Regions from separate parts of the Bacillus sp. 05T21 genome, predicted to be linked through region 1. Evidence: riboswitches for the same ligand, from Rfam matches in the RefSeq annotation. Region 1 holds a riboswitch; each other region holds the start of a gene.
The links. Region 1 has a riboswitch for S-adenosylmethionine ahead of AC1DKZ_RS14185 (amino acid ABC transporter permease). Riboswitches for the same ligand answer to the same signal wherever they lie in the genome.
Positions count from the first base shown of each region.

Region 2: linked by a shared signal. The riboswitch ahead of AC1DKZ_RS24495 (peptide ABC transporter substrate-binding protein) and the one ahead of AC1DKZ_RS14185 (amino acid ABC transporter permease) in region 1 are both predicted to bind S-adenosylmethionine.
Region 3: linked by a shared signal. The riboswitch ahead of AC1DKZ_RS19460 (cyclase family protein) and the one ahead of AC1DKZ_RS14185 (amino acid ABC transporter permease) in region 1 are both predicted to bind S-adenosylmethionine.
Region 4: linked by a shared signal. The riboswitch ahead of AC1DKZ_RS11365 (ECF-type riboflavin transporter substrate-binding protein) and the one ahead of AC1DKZ_RS14185 (amino acid ABC transporter permease) in region 1 are both predicted to bind S-adenosylmethionine.

Region 1 is NZ_JBFTMD010000006.1:95,415-100,095, forward strand. It holds gene AC1DKZ_RS14170 (VOC family protein) at 1-157, opposite strand, end outside; gene AC1DKZ_RS14175 (amino acid ABC transporter substrate-binding protein) at 239-1,024, opposite strand; gene AC1DKZ_RS14180 (amino acid ABC transporter ATP-binding protein) at 1,036-1,797, opposite strand; gene AC1DKZ_RS14185 (amino acid ABC transporter permease) at 1,817-2,485, opposite strand; SAM riboswitch class I at 2,556-2,662, opposite strand; gene AC1DKZ_RS14190 (VanW family protein) at 2,900-3,811, opposite strand; gene AC1DKZ_RS14195 (hypothetical protein) at 4,278-4,604, shown strand.
Region 2 is NZ_JBFTMD010000019.1:52,405-57,085, forward strand. It holds gene proC (pyrroline-5-carboxylate reductase) at 1-710, shown strand, start outside; gene AC1DKZ_RS24490 (aldo/keto reductase) at 712-1,545, shown strand; SAM riboswitch class I at 1,700-1,804, shown strand; gene AC1DKZ_RS24495 (peptide ABC transporter substrate-binding protein) at 1,937-3,577, shown strand; gene AC1DKZ_RS24500 (peptide ABC transporter substrate-binding protein) at 4,079-4,681, shown strand, end outside.
Region 3 is NZ_JBFTMD010000011.1:126,046-130,726, forward strand. It holds gene AC1DKZ_RS19445 (FAD-dependent oxidoreductase) at 1-37, shown strand, start outside; gene AC1DKZ_RS19450 (nucleotidyltransferase domain-containing protein) at 136-918, opposite strand; gene AC1DKZ_RS19455 (PRK06851 family protein) at 1,032-2,141, opposite strand; SAM riboswitch class I at 2,291-2,403, shown strand; gene AC1DKZ_RS19460 (cyclase family protein) at 2,489-3,121, shown strand; gene AC1DKZ_RS19465 (hypothetical protein) at 3,147-3,530, opposite strand; gene AC1DKZ_RS19470 (ATP-binding protein) at 3,760-4,681, opposite strand, start outside.
Region 4 is NZ_JBFTMD010000004.1:179,800-184,480, forward strand. It holds gene AC1DKZ_RS11360 (ABC transporter ATP-binding protein) at 1-1,570, opposite strand, end outside; gene AC1DKZ_RS11365 (ECF-type riboflavin transporter substrate-binding protein) at 1,581-2,129, opposite strand; SAM riboswitch class I at 2,269-2,384, opposite strand; gene AC1DKZ_RS11370 (aspartate/glutamate racemase family protein) at 2,535-3,218, shown strand; gene AC1DKZ_RS11375 (macrolide family glycosyltransferase) at 3,268-4,446, opposite strand.

The sequences.
Region 1 (4,681 bases):
TATTCTTACCACCCTTTCCAGCTAAGTGTGCTTTGTTCTCCTCTTGTTTAATTACTTCTAATCCTACTACATTTTCATAGAAGGCAATTTGACGCTCTAGATCTTTTACTTTAAATGCAACATGACCAATACGTGTTTTCGGATGAATTTGTACCATGAATAACTTCCTCTCCAGTTCCCTTTAGTTTTTTATGTAAGTTGATAGGCAATAGGCCCATTCAACGAATACACCTTAATTTTATTTTTTTGTAGCATCAACTTTTAGCCATTTTTTCGATATGTCACTTAATGTTCCATCTTGCTCTAATTCTTTTAACGCCTTGTTTATATCTTCTAACTTTTCACTCTTTTTTGCAAATGGAAATGCAATCTCTCCCCATTCAAGTGGGCCAAATCCAACTTTGACATTATCTAGTTTCGCCTTTGTTATTGTTGTTTCCACTTGAACTTTATCATTATAATAAGCATCGACGCGTCCAAACCCTACTTCGTTCAATTCCGCCGTTGGGTCCTCTGAGTACGTTTTAATCGTAAAAGCATTATTTTTATTTAAAGCTTTTAACTCTTGCTCTCCTGCTGTACCAAGTCCAACACCTACAGTCTTTCCTTTTAGATCCTCTAGCGATTTAATTGTATTATTATTTTTCTTCACCGCAAAAACAGAACCTGAATACACATACGGTATCGAAAAGTCATATTTCTTTTTTCTTTCCGGAGAAACGGATAATTCATTTGCAATCGTATCAATACGGCCTGAATCTAATAAACCGAATAATCCTTCAAAATCAGAAACATTCCATTCTACTTTATATCCAGCTTTTTTAGCAGCCGCTTCAATAATTTCAGCATCAAAACCTTTTACTTTCTCACCTTCTTTAAATATAAATGGGCTACGGCCTGCAGAAGTCCCAACTTTCACTACTTTTTCATCTGCCTTTTTACTTGCTGCATTAGAACCACATGCAGACAAAGCTCCAACTGATAGTGTTAATGCTAATGTTAGTAATAATGACGATTTTCTCATAACTCTTCCTCCTAAATAACGAAATGATTTCCTTCTTCAGATGCATTTAATTGCCGTAAAAACTTTTTCGTACGTTCATTTTGTGGGTTTCGAAAAATCTCTTCTGGCGTTCCCTGCTCTACGATAATTCCATCAGCCATAAAAATAACGCGATCAGCCACCTCTTTTGCAAAATTCATTTCATGTGTAACAATAACCATCGTTATATGTTGTCTTGCCAAGTCTTTAATAACTTGTAATACCTCATTAACTAATTCTGGATCAAGTGCTGAAGTCGGTTCATCAAACAATAATACAGCTGGATTTAAAGCCATTGCCCTAGCAATCCCTACCCTTTGCTGTTGTCCACCTGATAACATTGCCGGATAAAAATCTTCTTTATCAGCTAAGCCTACTTGTTTTAATATTTCTCTCGCTATTCCATTTGCCTCTTCTTCACTTTTTTTCTGTACAACCTTTAATGCTGTTGTAATATTTTGCAATGCTGTTTTATTTTTAAATAAATTATAGTTTTGAAAAACCATAGCTGTTTTTTGACGTAATTTTATGATTTCTTTTTGATAAAGTTTCCTCGTATGAATCTCTAAATCTTCAATTCTAATACTACCATCATCCGGTTGTTCTAATAAATTTAAACATCGTAGTAATGTCGATTTCCCTGAACCAGAAGGTCCAATAATTACTACCACTTCCCCTTTTTTGACAGTAAGTGAGATTCCTTTCAGCACTTCATTATGTTTGTAAGATTTATACAAATTTTTTAACTCAATCACATATATCACCTCACTTCTCTTATAAATACGGTGCATCAAGTTTCTTCTCCAACCTTTTCTGTCCCCAGCTGATTACGATTGTAATAATCCAATACACAATCGCTACCGCTAAATAGCTTTCCATATAACGATACGATTGTGCCGCCAGCATTTTCGCTTGTGCCAATATTTCAGCCACTCCAAGTGCAAAAGATAACGAAGATTCTTTTAACAATCCAACAAAATTATTTCCAAGTGACGGCACTGCTACACGAATAGCCTGCGGAAAGATAATTTGTCGCATCGCTTGTGCTTTTGTCATTCCAACTGATAAACAAGCATCCATTTGCCCTGATTCCACAGCATTCAATGAACCTCGAATGATCTCTGACAAATAAGCAGCATTATTTAAACTGAGACCAATTAAAGTTGCTTGCATAGCTGTAAGTACTGTAAAAGCCGGAGATATTTGTGGCAATCCGAAATACAACACAAACAATTGAACCAATAACGGTGTTCCTCTAAAGAAAGAGATATACACCCTTGCAATTGGATATAAAAATTTCGTTTTGTTTTTTGTTATGATTGCCAAGCCAATCCCTATAAAGAAAGAAATAATCATGGAAACAACAGTAATCCCTAAAGTTATGTATACATACTTAAATAATTGCGGAAAACTTTCTAAAAAATACGTTACATCAAATTTCATTTTCTCCCCCCTCTCTAAACAAAAAAACTCTTCTTACACATATAAGAAGAGTTGAATGTTAATCCATTTCCCCCCATCTTCCAAACGCCTCACACGTTTGCTGGAATTAGCACAGTACTTTTGTAGCCTGTTGCTGAGATTTCATCGGGCCAGTCCCTCCATCTCTCTTGATAAGAAAACTAATAAATTTTTCCATTTATTAAGTTGTTATTATGAAGAATACAGCCATTTTAAAACAATGTCAATAGGAAAACTAAGAATTAAACTCAACCCTTTTTCGAACATACTAGTAATACATCAATTTACTATTCTTAATAAACTGTACAGAAAAGCCATCTCCTCTGAAATTCAGAAGAGATGGCTTCAATTATAGAAACTATAAATATTTTACTTTATTATCCTTTAACTACATATTTATTTCATCTTATGTACTTCAGCAACTAACTTTCCGCCTTGAATGCCCATATAAAGCTTAACAGGAGCATCATTCGTATTTTCAAATACTAAGTCTAAATATGGATAAGCAATTGTAGCATCTCTTCCCTGCGGGACATAACCTACTGTTTTAGAATGTGTAGTTCTATCTACCATTTTCAAACCAGCTTGATCTGCTGCATTGTATAGCGTTGATGATGTTTGACAAACGCCACCACCATAACCATCTACTAATTTACCATCCACAATTTCTTTTCCTAGTTGATACCCTTTATCTGGTGTTGTATCACCGATTAATGCATTGAAAGAGAAACGGTCTCCCTTCGCTAAAACAACCCCATTTATGCTCGCGGCAGACAAACGAATATTTTCAACTCTACCACCTGCTGAGCCACCTAAATTCGTTTCATATCTACCAATTACAGTACCACTTCCTTGAGCATCACTAAGTGTTGCAACCGGTTTTTTCTCCACAATTGGTAACTGATAAGAAGAATCCCACATACCCACATTTAATAATTTAGCCACTAATTCTTTTTCCATTAACTCATAAGCAGGCTTTCCTTCTTGCCACGTTCCATCAGGTGCCAAACGGGAAGGTACCATCTTTTTATCGACACTTTTACCAACTTCACTAGCAACCTTCGTTACCGCTGCTTTGAATTTCGCTTCATCTTCAAAATAACCTAAGCTCGATAAATCTAATTTTTTCACCTCAGTACCAGTACGCCCATCCACTAAGCTAATTGAATCCTGTACATCAGCCTTAGCCTCTACAACGTTCCCACCAAAATCACTTACTAATGCCACATCACTTACTTTTGTTCCACAACCACTTACTACAGCTACGCATAGCACCCCTACTAATATACCCTTTATTTTTCGGAACAATATACTCTCTCCTTTTCCCCAACATTATTTCTTATGTATTATTTCATTTTTATGTATCTTTTGTTACAATCATTTTACAATATATTTAGAAAATGTTACAAGTTGTTTTTTACTCTATTAAAATTACTCTTTTCTTTTGTAAATGTCTATACATATTTATATAAATTTTCGAGTTTGATAAGATTGTAACTTTTATGCAACCTATCCCCATCCAGTATATACCATTTAACAGATAAAATACAAATGTAAAACTCTTTCATTTCGCCTCTTTATTCACCTGCATGCTTTAGAAACCGTAATACCGATTTTTCATATGTGATCATTATTAAACAACTTAAACCGAGCTTTTATAGGTAAAAACAATCATTCGCTTCAGTGTATATAGGTATTTGCCGTGCCACTACTCCGCTTTTGCACATACATTATGGTGAATTTAACCTATTATAAAGAAATGGAGGATTTTTTTATGTATCCCTACAACCCTTATGATTCATATAACCAATATGGTTACCAACCTCAGTATGATTTACAGGCACAATACCAACAATATATAGATCAAACAGAGCAAATTAATCCATATGATCCAAATCGACAATTTCAACTTCCAATCTCTTTTCCTGGTGCTGGAAACCGTCAATTAGAAAGACGAGTAAATGAGCTCGAGCAAAGAGTACGTCAACTAGAAAACACAGTTGAGCGTCATACACGTAGATTAAATCGCTTAAATCAGCGTTTACGTACAGTAGAAAACAGGCTAAACATTCCATTTTCAGCATTAGAAGACGGATTTTAATTTCGAAAATAACAAATATATAAGGAAGGGACTCCCCCTTCCTTATATAAATTGACGAAAGTTTTTTCCATCTCTAT
Region 2 (4,681 bases), on a different contig from region 1:
AAGAAATTATTGTTTCCAACCGAAGTAACATAGAAAAACTAACGCAATTACAAACTCAATATGATCTATCGATTACAACAGATTGGAAACAGCATATTAAATCTGTAGATACAATCGTTTTAGCAATGCCGCCTGTCGCACATGAACAGCTATTAGCGGATCTATCCCCTCTTCTAACTAATCAATTTGTCGTGACAGTTGCTGCCGGAATCGGACCATCTTATCTAGAAGAAAGACTTCCCCAAGGGACACCTGTTGCTTGGATTATGCCAAATACAGCTGCTGGAATTGGAAAGTCTATCTCCTTATATACGACGGGACATTCTGTAGATGAAACACATCAAGAAACGTTACAACTTCTTTTAAAAGGTATCGGTACCTCACAGTTTTGTACCGAAGAGGAAGTTCACCAACTTACCGCAGTTACTGGTAGTGCACCCGCTTTTCTCTATCACTTTGCTGAAGGGTTAATTGAAGCAACGAAAAGCTATGGTATTGATGAGGAAACAGCAAAACACCTTGTCATTCAAATGATTGCTGGCTCTGCCGCTATGCTCCAGCAAAATCAGGATCCAGCTATGCTCCGCGAACAAGTAACAACACCAGGAGGTTCAACGGCTGAAGGCTTAAAAGTTCTATATGAAAATAATTTTTCAGAAGTCATTCAACAAGCAGTTGAAGCGACCAATAAAAAAGCTAGGGGGAATTAATATGACTTTAACAAGTTTAAACGACTATACAACATTACATAACGGCGTGAAAATGCCTTGGTTCGGCTTGGGTGTTTTTAAAGTTGAAGATGGTACAGAAGTAATTGATTCTGTAAAAGCAGCTATAAAAAATGGATACCGTAGTATCGATACTGCTGCGATATATAAAAACGAAGAAGGCGTTGGACAGGCAATTCAAGAATCTGGTATTCCTCGTGAAGAGTTATTCATCACTTCAAAAGTGTGGAATAGTGATCAAGGTTACGAGTCAACACTACAAGCATTTGAAACTACATTAGAAAAATTAGGTCTAGAATATTTAGATCTATATTTAGTACATTGGCCTGTAAAAGGAAAATACACTGAATCATGGAAAGCTTTAGAGCAGCTTTATAAAGATGGTCGTGTTCGTGCTATCGGTGTGAGTAATTTCCATATTCACCATTTGCAAGACGTATTTGAAATTGCAGAAATTAAACCAATGGTTAACCAAGTGGAATACCACCCACGTTTAGCACAAGAAGAATTACATGCCTTCTGTAAAGAACATAACATCCAGCTTGAAGCTTGGTCACCATTAATGCAGGGGCAGCTACTTAATCACCCAACATTACAAGAAATCGCTACGAAATATAATAAATCGACTGCACAAGTTATTTTACGTTGGGATCTGCAAAATGAAGTTGTAACAATCCCTAAGTCTATTAAAGAACACCGCATTATTGAAAATGCAAACATCTTTGACTTTGAATTAAGCTCGGATGATATGAAAGCAATTCAAGCTTTAAATGAAAATCATCGCGTTGGTCCAGATCCTGATAACTTTAACTTCTAGTAGGGAAACCACTGCCATATGCAGTGGTTTTTTTATTTTTAATAAAACTGAAAATTTAAACTATATTCCATTTGATTGACACTTCATTATCTAAGGTGTAAGATTTTGAATTATCAAAGAAACACAAAAATTAATAAAATTCATTTGTTTACTCATTGTATCAAGAGAGGTGGAGGGACTGGCCCTTTGAAACCTCGGCAGCAGGTTCATTTTGAATACTGTGCCACTTCCTGCAAGCTTTGTGCTTGAAAGATAGAATGAGGGACTTCGTTTATATACGGGTGCATAACTTGTACGTAAAAATCCCTCTTTCTCAATACGAAAAGAGGGATTTTTTATTTTTCATTTCCCTCATCATCATCCAAGCTTAATTATTTAGGAGGAAAATCAAATGAAAAAGAAGTTTGTACCCGGTATTGCATCAGTTGTAGGAGTAAGTATTTTATTAACTGGTTGCGGTAGTTATAAAAACGAAGCGAGCGGAGCAAATGCAAAAGACGAGGCACCTAGTAAACAGGTTTTAAACTTATCTTCACCTACCGAAATACGAACAATGGATACGGCTCGTGCTACAGATACTGATTCTGGTCAAGTAATGAGAAACGTATTTGAAGGTTTGTATAATCTTGGCGAAGGTAACAAGCCTGTCCCTGGCGTTGCAAAATCTCATGAAATAAATGGCGATAAAACGAAATACACATTCCATTTACGAGATTCAAAATGGTCAAACGGCACTCCTGTTACAGCGAAAGATTTTGTCTTCGCTTGGCAAAGAGCTGTCGATCCAGCAACAGCCTCTGAATATGCATTTCTATTCTTTGATATTAAAAATGCAACAAAAATTAACAACAAAGAACTTCCTGCCGATCAACTTGGTATAAAAGCAGTTGATGACCATACGTTTGAAGTAGAATTAGAGCGCCCTGTTCCGTATTTTATTAGCTTAACGGCGTTCCCAACATTTCTACCAATCAACGAGGAATTCTTTAAAGCACAAGGTGATAAGTACGCTTTAGAAGATAACAAAATCTTATACAACGGAGCTTTTACACTAAGCGATTGGAAGCATGAACAAAGCTTTAAATTTAAGAAAAACCCTACCTATTGGGATAAAGATAATGTCAAACTCGAAGAAATCAATTTCAACGTTGTGAAAGAAAAATCAACAGAAGTAAATTTATTCGAATCCAAACAATTAGACCGTATAAAACTAACATCTGACTTCGTTGATAAATATAAAAAGGATGCTAACTTTAAAGAACGCCCGAACGTAGGCGTACAGTTTTTACGTATGAATCAACAAAACAAAGTACTTCAAAACGTTTCTGCACGCCAAGCAATCGATCAAACAATTGATCGAAAATCCTTTGTAAATACGTTATTAAATGATGGCTCTACACCAACCTTTAGTCTCGTGCCGAAAAACTTTGCAAAAGGGCCTGATGGAAAAGACTTCCGTACTGCAAACGGCGATTTAACAAAAGTTGATACAACATCTGCACAAGAATTATGGAAGAAAGCAAAAAAAGAACTTGGTTCTGAAAAGATAACATTAGAATTATTAACAAGTGATGGTGACCTTGAGAAGAAAACTGGTGAATTCCTAAAAGGGCAACTAGAAAAGAATTTAGATGGCTTAACAGTAAATATAAAACCGCAACCACGTAAACAACAAGTTTCACTCTTATTAAAAGGTGACTACGAGATTGGAATTGACGGTTGGAGCCCTGACTTTGCTGATCCAATTACATTCCTTGAACTATTTACGACGAATAACCCTTACAACTTAGATCATTACTCTAATAAAGAGTTTGATGACACAATTGAAAAAGTTAAAACTACTTTGGCTGGTGATGAAAAAGCTCGCTGGGAAGCGTTACTAGCATCAGAAAAAATCTTATTTAAGGACTCTGTTATCGCTCCTCTTTACCAAAAAGGAGAATCTTATCTAGAACGTTCTTATGTAAAAGGAATTGTGCAAGTAGACTTTGCAGGCCAGTTAAACTTCAAGTGGGCAAAAATCGAAAAATAAAGTGAAACTTTAATCAGCCCTCACCAATCGGGCTTTTACGGACAGTTGCCCCCCCTTACTTCTTTGCTTTCACTGAATTTTGAGGTGAGGATCTTACTGCCCGCTAATGCGGGATAAAATGCAACTTAGATCATTGTGTTCCCACCCACACCCATTGTTTTTTTAGCAAAATATATTAAAAGCGGATTCCCTAATATGAGGAAATCTGCTTTTTCAATATATTATTCCAAGAAATTAACACTCCACTTTTTATTATTGACATATAGTTCTTTCCAGTGTTAATATTCTAAATAATCAAAGAGACGAAATATTTAACCATCAAAATGTAATGTCTACAAAGTTGAAACATATAACGTCAGATTATAGTTCAACATGTATATACATATAGAATACCTGATTACCTATATACACATATTTATAATAGGTTTTCTCTTCTGTAGCTACACTTCAAGACATGGACATTATGGCGTTACGAACAACACATTTAGGGAGGAAAGAACAATGAAGAAAAAAGTTGTACCTGTTGTTGCATCTGTTTTAGGGGCAAGTCTACTACTAACTGCTTGCGGGGGAAATAAAGATAATGCAGGCGGAGCAAAAGCGAATGATAAAGCACTTGATAAACAAGCGATTAACTTATCATTTGCTTCAGAAATTCCAACAATGGATGTTGCAAAAGCAACGGATGGGGAATCCATGAACGTAATGCGAAATGTTTTTGAAGGTTTATATGCAATGGGAGAAGATAATAAACCGATTCCTGGTGTTGCTGAGTCGGTTGACGTAAGTCCCGATAAAACAAAATATACATTCCACCTGCGTGATTCAAAATGGTCAAACGGTACTCCTGTAACAGCAAAAGACTTTGTATTCGCTTGGCAACGTGCCGTAAACCCTGAAACAGCAGCTGAATATGCATTCTTATTCTTTGATATAAAAAATGCGAAACAAATAAATCAAAAAGAAGCAGCGATCGATCAATTAGGCGTTAAAGCTCTTGACGATAAAACTTTAGAAGTACAACTGGACCGCCCTGTTCCCTACTTCTTAAGCTTAACGACATTCTCAACATTCTTACCAATTAATGAAGACTATTTAAAATCT
Region 3 (4,681 bases), on a different contig from region 1:
AGCAGATCAACCATTAAAGCGAGTTGATAACGAATAATTACAGATTCAGCGTGAATTTTCATTTACTCCCTTTTGTAAGAATAATCGTAACTAGCAACGTTTTCTTTATTCCTAAAACACAAAAAGAGCACAAACTCACTTGTGCTCTTTTTCATATACTTCAAACAACATATTTCGAAATAATGTATTCAAACTCTCAATATCAATCCCTAATCTCTTTTCAATATCTTTCACATATTGCTGATAATAATTAATTTGTTCTTCTAAAAATTGATTTAGCACCTCAATTTTCAATCCAACGTCCAATTCAGTACCTGCTTTTTTCTTTATTAACAACTTTTCAATTTCATTCAATACACTAGGCTCTACTGATAGTTCCATAATTAACCGGTCAAATTCTACTGGGGGCAATGTCCCTTTCTCTTCTAACCATTTACAAGCTAAAATAGGACGTAATACGTAAAAGTACTTTTTCAACTTTACATTTTCACCTTGTAAAAATTCACGATAGTTTTTTGAAGCCATATGTAAGTAATGATATATCGTTGATTTCGGATTAAAATCCTTTTCACTCATTTGCTGAAGCTGCTCTGGAAGGTTCGAGTTTTCCGAATAAAAAATCGGCGATCGAATCCATTCGAGTAACGCTGGATTTGACTTTGCAAACAGTTGCAAAGCCTTTTTAATATCCCAACCACTTATGTCTAAATCATCACTAATTGGATATTCGATTACATCACGCTTATCATGGATTGATAAATACCATTCTACAGGGTGTATATAAACAAACCTAACATCATAATCACTATCTTTCGATGGAAACCCCCACGCCCGACTCCCTGATTCCACAGCGAATAAAATTTTCACACCATTCTCTTTTTCAATTCGCTCTAGTTCTAATTCAATTTTCTCTCTCATTTCATACCATCTCCATTTTTTGATTATTTCCCTGGGAATTCGACAAATATACGACTAATTTTACTATATACCAAAACAGCTGTCAGACAATTTCTGACAGCTCAATAAAGCACCTATTTTTTATTTTCAATTACAGTAGCAGTAATTCGTTCAAACTCTTTTTGAATTTCCTCTTTATATGCATCCACTTTTGAAAAATCCATAGCAGCAATATAAATTCGTTCTAATTTATCACGAACTGATTTTGCTTTTGCTAAGAAAGACATTGCCTCATTCATTTTTGCTTTATATTGAATGGAAACGTCACGAATTTCTGTAGCATACTTCTCATCCGTCCCCGGTTTAACAATAAGAGCATACATATCTATAATCTCATCACCTTCGCGACTTGGAAAATATTCATGTGGTGCGGTACTATCAAAAATTGCAAATCCCAATTCTCTTACGATAATCATATCGAGACTATTTGGATCAAATCCACAATGATATACTTCTACTTCAAACCCTTTTTCTTCTGCTGCCTTCGATAACTTTTTAAGCATTGTTGATTTTCCAGAACCTGGGCGTCCTTTTATAAAATAACGATGTGGTAATCCTTCTGTTAAATTAGGAACAAAATCAACTGCTCCTTTCGGTGTAGCAGCTCCTAAAAAACGATGTTTCACAATCGATTGTTCTCCCTTTTTATCTGCAAATAATTTCTGAATTAGCTGTTCTGTTAGTTCATTTGCTTTATTAAAATCAATGTTATTAATATATATTTTCTCCCACTCATCATGTATAACTAACGCCTCTTTAAAACATCCGTAAGCAGATTTGAAAGCCTTGCCCGCTTCTAATACAAACCGTTCAATTTCTAACTTCTGCTTTCTTAATTTATCTGAGTCCCAAGCAACTCCTAAATTTATATACTCTTCAATAACTCCTGGCATTTTCGGCTCAATAACATGCGGTGATGTTCCATCAACAATTCCTACTTTTAATTTCGGAATAATCACTCCATCAACTGACTTATTATCAGAAGAACAATGCAAAAGTTCAATATCATATCCTTTTTCAACCCATTCACGACCTATTGCCTTAATTAAAGAAGATTTTCCCGTTCCTGGACCACCCTTTAAAATAAACAACCTATCTAGTCCTTTTAAATTCTCTTCGTATAAATTATGAAATCCTCTAGCTGTATTGCCACCAGCATAATAATTCAATACATTCCCTGTCACTGCACTCACTCCTTCGCAACAGTCTACTTACATAAGCTACAATATGCGAGCAACTTTATTTGGGTGAACACCTAATTTGTATTGCACGAAAAAAGGAAATGAATTACAATTTAAATATCACAAACATTCCGAATTTAAAACCGAATAAACCTTTATCAAGAGAGGCAGAGGGACCGGTCCTTTGAAGCCCAGCAACCTCAGTTTATGCAAACTGAATAGGTGCTAATTCCTGCAAAATGCATTGCATTTTGGAAGATAAAACTCAACTAGTATGTAAAGCTCATCTTTCTTGATTATGAAGGATGGGCTTTTTATTATTTGAAAAAAATATATTGGAGGTATGTAAAATGAAAGTAATTGATCTATCACAAACGTTTGAAAATAATATGTCTCAATTTCCTGGAACACCAAAAATCCAACTAGAAGCCATTACAAGCGTTGAAGAAACAGGTTATCAAGTTACGAATTTTCATTCTGTCGTTCATGTTGGTACGCATTGTGATGCGCCTGCTCATTTCATTTCAGGCGCAACCACTATTGATCAATTACCCCTAAATCAATTTGTAGGCGAAGCTGTCCTTATCGATGTGACTCATGTTCAAGAGCGAAAATTACCTAAGGAAGTATTACATACTGTCGACATAAAAGAAGGTGATATTGTCATTTTCCATTCCAATCTATCTAATAAATGGAATACCGAAGCTTATGAGAAAGAAGCGTTTTATCTTTCCGAAGAATTAGCTGAAGAACTAGTTCAATTAAAAGTAAAATCTGTCGGTTTAGATTTTATTTCTCCTGATGAGGTAACGACAGAAACATCACCGATTCATCACATACTGTTAGGAAATAATATTTACTTAATTGAAAACTTAACAAACTTAGATGCCATTAAAGCGAAACGATTCTTTTTCTCAGCAGCACCTTTAAAAATTAAAAATAGTGACGGTGCTTTCGCAAGGGCATTCGCTGTTATTTTTTAAACATGGTCTACAAAAAAAGCAAAGATCACTTTTGACCTTTGCTTTTATATTTTTTATTTAAGTTAAAAAAGAATTGTTCCACCCTTGGGCGTATCCAAGCTAAATAATCTTTCTCTTTCTTCTTTGTACAAGCTATCTCTTCCCCATCTACCATTCCGACAAGTTCTAGCTCTAACAGTTGCCTCGTAAATGCTAATATATTTACTTCTTCGGCCGGATACTCTTCTTTTAATTTCGCCTCAATTTCGCCCAATAAAAAACCGTCACGCATCATTGCCAATGCATCAATCCAAAGTGGCGGCATTTCATATTTTTCTCCTGTAATTATATCTTTTACAATATAATTATTTTGCTCTTTTCGAAATTGAATCGTGTGTAAACATACAGTCGAATTTAATGTTAATTCCATCATACCACCCCTTTCATCATATCTGCATAGAAAAAAGGATGCGCGTGCACCCCATCTTTTCTTTTCATAACACTACCGAACCGTTACACGAGCTAAAAGCTCTATGTCGATATTTTCCTCCATTATAAACGAAGTGTTTTATAAAAAAAACCCTTCTTGAAACATTTTATAAAATGTTTATATTTACACAACAAGAACACTTTTCTGAAAAATAATTTCGTCTACTGCACTACACTGTTGGTAAATAAATTTCCACTTTCGTTCCTATCCCCATACTACTTTCAATCGCGATACTCCCTTGATGTTCTTCAATAATTTTATATGTAATCATTAATCCAAGACCTGTACCATTCTCTTTTGTTGTATAAAAAGCTTTTCCGATCTTTTCTATTTTCTCATTTTCTATCCCAATACCTTGATCTTCAACAGAAATACACAAGTTCTCTCCAGCTTTTTCATATGCCAGAATCTGAATATCCCCGCCTCCTGGCATCGATTCAATTCCATTTTTGATGATATTTAACAACACTTGTTTTAATTGCTTGTCATCACCATTTATAACGGGTAAATTTCCATCTACTTGCAAATGAAATTTCACTTTATATTGAGTCGCATAACTTTCCATTAGCTGGACAACATATAAAAGGATTTCTCGTATATTACACCATTCATAATTTATTGGTTTCGGTTTCCCTAATAACATCAATTCACTAACAAATCCGTTAATCCTTTCAATTTCTTGTAACATAATGTCATAGCTCATCGTATCAGCAGGGTTTCTTTCTTTTTGCATTTGCGTAAACCCTTTTAAAGCTGTTAATGGATTTCGAATTTCATGAGCAATTGTTGTAGACATTGTCCCAATAACAGCTAAATTTTCCGTCTCTTTCATATTGTTCATCATCTCAACAACCGTTCTTACATAAGACTGAAATCGTTTTAACAAAGAATGTGAAATAATGAAATAGAATATACATAAAACAAGTGGAATCACAACTTTTAAATCTTGTAATATCAATGTAAAAAATACGTACTTTCCAATTACACTAAAGGAAACTAAATAAAAATATTTTCTGTTCACGAAAACCGGTGCAAATAAAATTAATAACATTTCTACCATACTACCATGTTCAAAAGCCCTATCCGTTCGC
Region 4 (4,681 bases), on a different contig from region 1:
GATCCCCTAAAACAGCAGATACAGTATTGTCCGCAATAATTTTCCCTTCATGCAGAACTACCGCTCGATCTGCATATTCTAAAGCAAGATTCATATCGTGTGTGATAATAATAAAGGATATGCCCCTTTTAGCCAGTTTTCTAATAAACGACATAAACTGTTTGTAATGGTAATAATCTTGTCCAGCTGTTGGCTCATCTAATACAATAAGTTTTGGGTTTGTTATAAGTACAGATGCAATAGTAAGCCTCTTTTTTTGTCCATAGCTTAATGCCTGAATTGGCCAGTTACGAAATGGATATAATCCACAAATTCTTAAAGCTTTTTCGACTCTTGTCTCAATCTCATCTTTAGAAACCTTTTTTAATTGTAATGAATATGAAACCTCTTCTAAAACAGTAGGCTGTGTAATCATTTGATTTGGGTTTTGCATAACATAAGAAATAACTTCCCCGCGTTTACGAATAGACCAACAATTTATATTTTCTCCATCGAATGTTATTCTCCCATTCTCTGTTTTATTTATTCCTATAAGAGTATGAGCTAATGTCGATTTTCCTGCTCCATTATGACCCAATAACGCTACTATTTCTCCCTCTCCTATTGAAAGGTTGATATCTTCTAAGGCTGTATGTTTGTTATTGTACGTAAATGATAAATTTTCTATCTTGCATAAAGCTTTTTTAATATATTTGTTTTTTGATGAAACTTGCTTATGCATCCAGTTCTTTAATAGGCTATGAACGCCTGCATTACGAAGATTTTCAATTGGAAATACCCTAACATTATTACTATCAAAATTTAATTTCTTTAGCGCCTCTATATAAATAGGTTCTCTTAGTCCAATATTTGGTAATATATTAGAATTTAAAATACTATCCGGTGAACCAACGGCAATAACTTCTCCCTCATCTATTAAAATAATTTTATCTAAATCAAGGTTTAATATTTCTTCTATTCGATGTTCAATAATTACAATTGTTTTATTATATTTCTCATGTATATTTTTAATGAGTTCTATTGTATTCAAACTACATGCAGGATCCAAATTAGCTAACGGTTCATCAAATAATAATATATCTGCATTTGTCGTTAGCAGACCTGCAAGAGAGACTGTCTGTTTTTGACCTCCTGATAATTCATGTGGACTTTGTGTATGAAAGTCCTGCATGCTTACCTTTTTTAAAGAATCCGTAACAATCTTTCTCATTTCTATTTGATTTACACAATCGTTTTCTAATGCAAATGCTACATCCTCTTCGACAGTAAGGCCTATAAATTGTGCATCTTGATCTTGTAATATTGTCCCTACGTGTTTACTCTGTTCAAAAACACTACCTTTTCTCGGATCCTTTCCAGCTATTAAAATGTTACCGGTACTTATCCCTTCGTAAGAAAATGGGATTAGCCCATTTATACAATGAGCTAATGTTGACTTACCTGAACCACTTCGTCCAGCGATAAGTACCTTTTCCCCAGGATATATTTGAAATGTAATATCTTTTAAAGTAGGCTGCGTGGTATGCCTATATTGAAAGGTAAATTGTTCAAAAGAAATAATTGGTTGCATGTATTCATCCCTACTTTTCAATTTTTAAATGTGTATGTTTCTTATTTGATTTCGCTAGACCGATCGTGATTGGTAAGCCAAGAACTAAAAATACGATAACGTCTGCAATTGTTGCGCCTAGTACTTGTATAACTATTTTGTCAAACGGTTCTCCCATCACAATAATATCGAATGCTCCAGCAAATATAATAGCTATGACAATACCAATTAACCCTGCAATTGCAAAATAAGAAATATCACGGTTATTATACGTTCCATGTTTTACACTAAAACCAACTCTTTTTTGTATGAGTCCCATTGCTAAACCAATAATACCTGAACTAATAACCCATCCCCACCAAATACCCCATCCAGCGATCGTATCTGTAACGGTATGACCGATGAGTCCTATTAAAAGTCCTGCTACTGGGCCAAATAACGCTCCAAAAACTGTTAAAATAGCCAATGCGGGTTTAATAAATGTATTCGGTGCGATAGAAAATCCCCAAAGCCCTAATACCCCGTATAAAGCTGCTCCAATTCCAATAGCTACTACTAGCTTTGTCGTTAATTTGTTCATTACAATTCCCCTCTCGTATTATTCAACTTTTAATACTCTATATTTATTTTGAAAATGAATTATGCATCGACACTTCCTTTCTATACAACAAAAAATGACCTCTTAAATAAGAGGTCATTTTCTTTCACGTACAAGAATCCCCTTATCTTTCAAAAGACACATAGTGTCCTCTGCGGAATTAGCACCTTCCTATGTAATTACATAGGGGTTGCTGAGGTTTCATAGGGCCGTTCCCTCTACCTCTCTGGATAAGTATGTAGTTGTAATCTGTATTATGGCACTAACAATAAATAATTTCAATACTTTTCTTACTATTTTTATTTTTCGATAAATAGTTCATTTAAATCATTGTATTCTTATCGGAATTATGAAATAATAAATTCAAAATTGTTACGGGAGGAATGCATGATGAAAGTAATTGGCTTAATTGGCGGACTAAGTTGGGAATCAACATCGTTATATTATAAACATATTAATACACTAACTCTCTCTCAATATGATCAAAATGCGAAGCTTGTTTTATATAGCATGGACTTTGGGGAGGTAACTACATTATTGCAAAACCATCAATATGAAGAAGTGAAAAATGAATTAGTCACGGTAGCAAAAAAGGTAGAAAACTCAGGAGCTGAATGTTTACTTATGTGTTCTAATACTGTACATCTATTTGCTGAGGAAGTAGAACAAGCAATATCAATCCCACTTCTTCATATCGGTGATGTAAGTGCTAAAGAAATGGTAGAACAGAATATAAAACGGATCGGATTATTAGGAACGAAACAAACGATGGAACAAGATTTTTATACATCACGACTAGCAAAATATAACATTGAGACAATTATCCCAAATGACGAAGAAAGAACTTTTATCCATCACGTCATATTAAATGAATTAAGTAGAGGAATTATTTCAGAAACATCAAAAGAAAAACTAATACAAATTACCAATTCATTAATTCAAAATGGTGCGGAAGGAATATTACTAGGCTGTACTGAAATACCATTGCTTATTTCCCAAAATGACCTTACTGTTCCTGTTTTTGATACTGCTTATTTACATGCAAATACTGCTGTACAATTTGCTGGATAATAATATAAAAGCATACAGGTAGAGCCTCTATGCTTTTATATTGTCCGAACTATTTATTTAAAAGAGCATCAATAACTGCAATGGCTCTTTTGGAACCACCACACCCTAAAAAACTTTCATTCAGTTTTCGAATGCCATGTTTATACTTTTCATTTGAAAGAACGTCTGTTACCGCCTTTTTTAAAGTTTGCACATTAACATGCTCTTTCAATAATCTATGTGCTGCCTCAAGCTCAGTTAATCTTTGCGCTATCATAGGTTGATCTTTATCATGCGGTATTATCACAAATGGGATATTATAATGGATTGCATCGTGCACACTATTCATTCCACCATGTGTAATAAAAACATCTGCTTCACTTAATATTTCTGATTGAGGTACGTAAGGGGTTATAATAAAATTGTCTGGCGCTTGCTTAATTTTTGAAATATCATTTCTATCACCAATCGCCATTACTACAATCCCTTCGAAATTTGAAAAAGCATCAATACAAGTATTAAAAAATGGTTCGAGCCCTTCGAGAAGTGTTCCCATTGAAATATAAATAACTTTCTTTTTTGAAAGCAATTCAAGTGGAAACTTTACATTTGTTTTGCGCTTTATAATACTCGGTCCAATAAAAACATTGTTTTCTCCGAACGAATCGCTATTAGGTTGAAAATAACGACTTGTATACACGAGACTAATATCTCCCTTATTATGCATAAATTGAAGATTATTTTTGGGCTTTACTCCAAATTCATGTTCCATTTGATACAGTAACTTTTCAGAGAGTTCATCGGGTTGGAATTGTATTTCTGCATTTGGATGAAAAGGCAAGGTTTCCAATAATACTGGTGGAATTAAAAATATAGGAGAGGAAACTATGCCTGGAACTTGTAAATATTCCTTTACTAACTCTCCAGCACCAAATATATCATAAACTACGAAATCAAAATTAATGCTTTTACATAATCGTTTCGTAATTTCTAATATGTATAAAGAAGTTTGAACATGTACATGAAAGAAAGATTTTAATCCATATGAAGTTTCATTATCAATAGAAATCTCCTTTAATAAATCCGGATGAGTATGTACAATGGCTCCCAAAACTTCAAGCCTTTCCTTAAAGCTTTCCGTTGTAATATAGTGTACGTTATCACCTCTTTCAGTAAAGGCCTTTACTAAACTTAATGTAGGATTTACATGTCCCTCTGCAGGGAAATTAACTATTAAAATGTTCATCACTTATTTCTCACTCCTTACAATTCAATGTTCTTATTAATCGTACTGTTATTATTACAAGCAATCTCCCCTTAATAGTCCCAATATACTTACTACTTTAGGTTGATAAATAATTATCAGACATTGAAAAAGGCATCTACATAAAATGTAGATGCCTAACTGTGATAAGGAGTGTTCTGTGAGGTTAGGATAAGCTTTTCTGCTTGTCCTATGCTATCAATATATGATTTATTTTGTA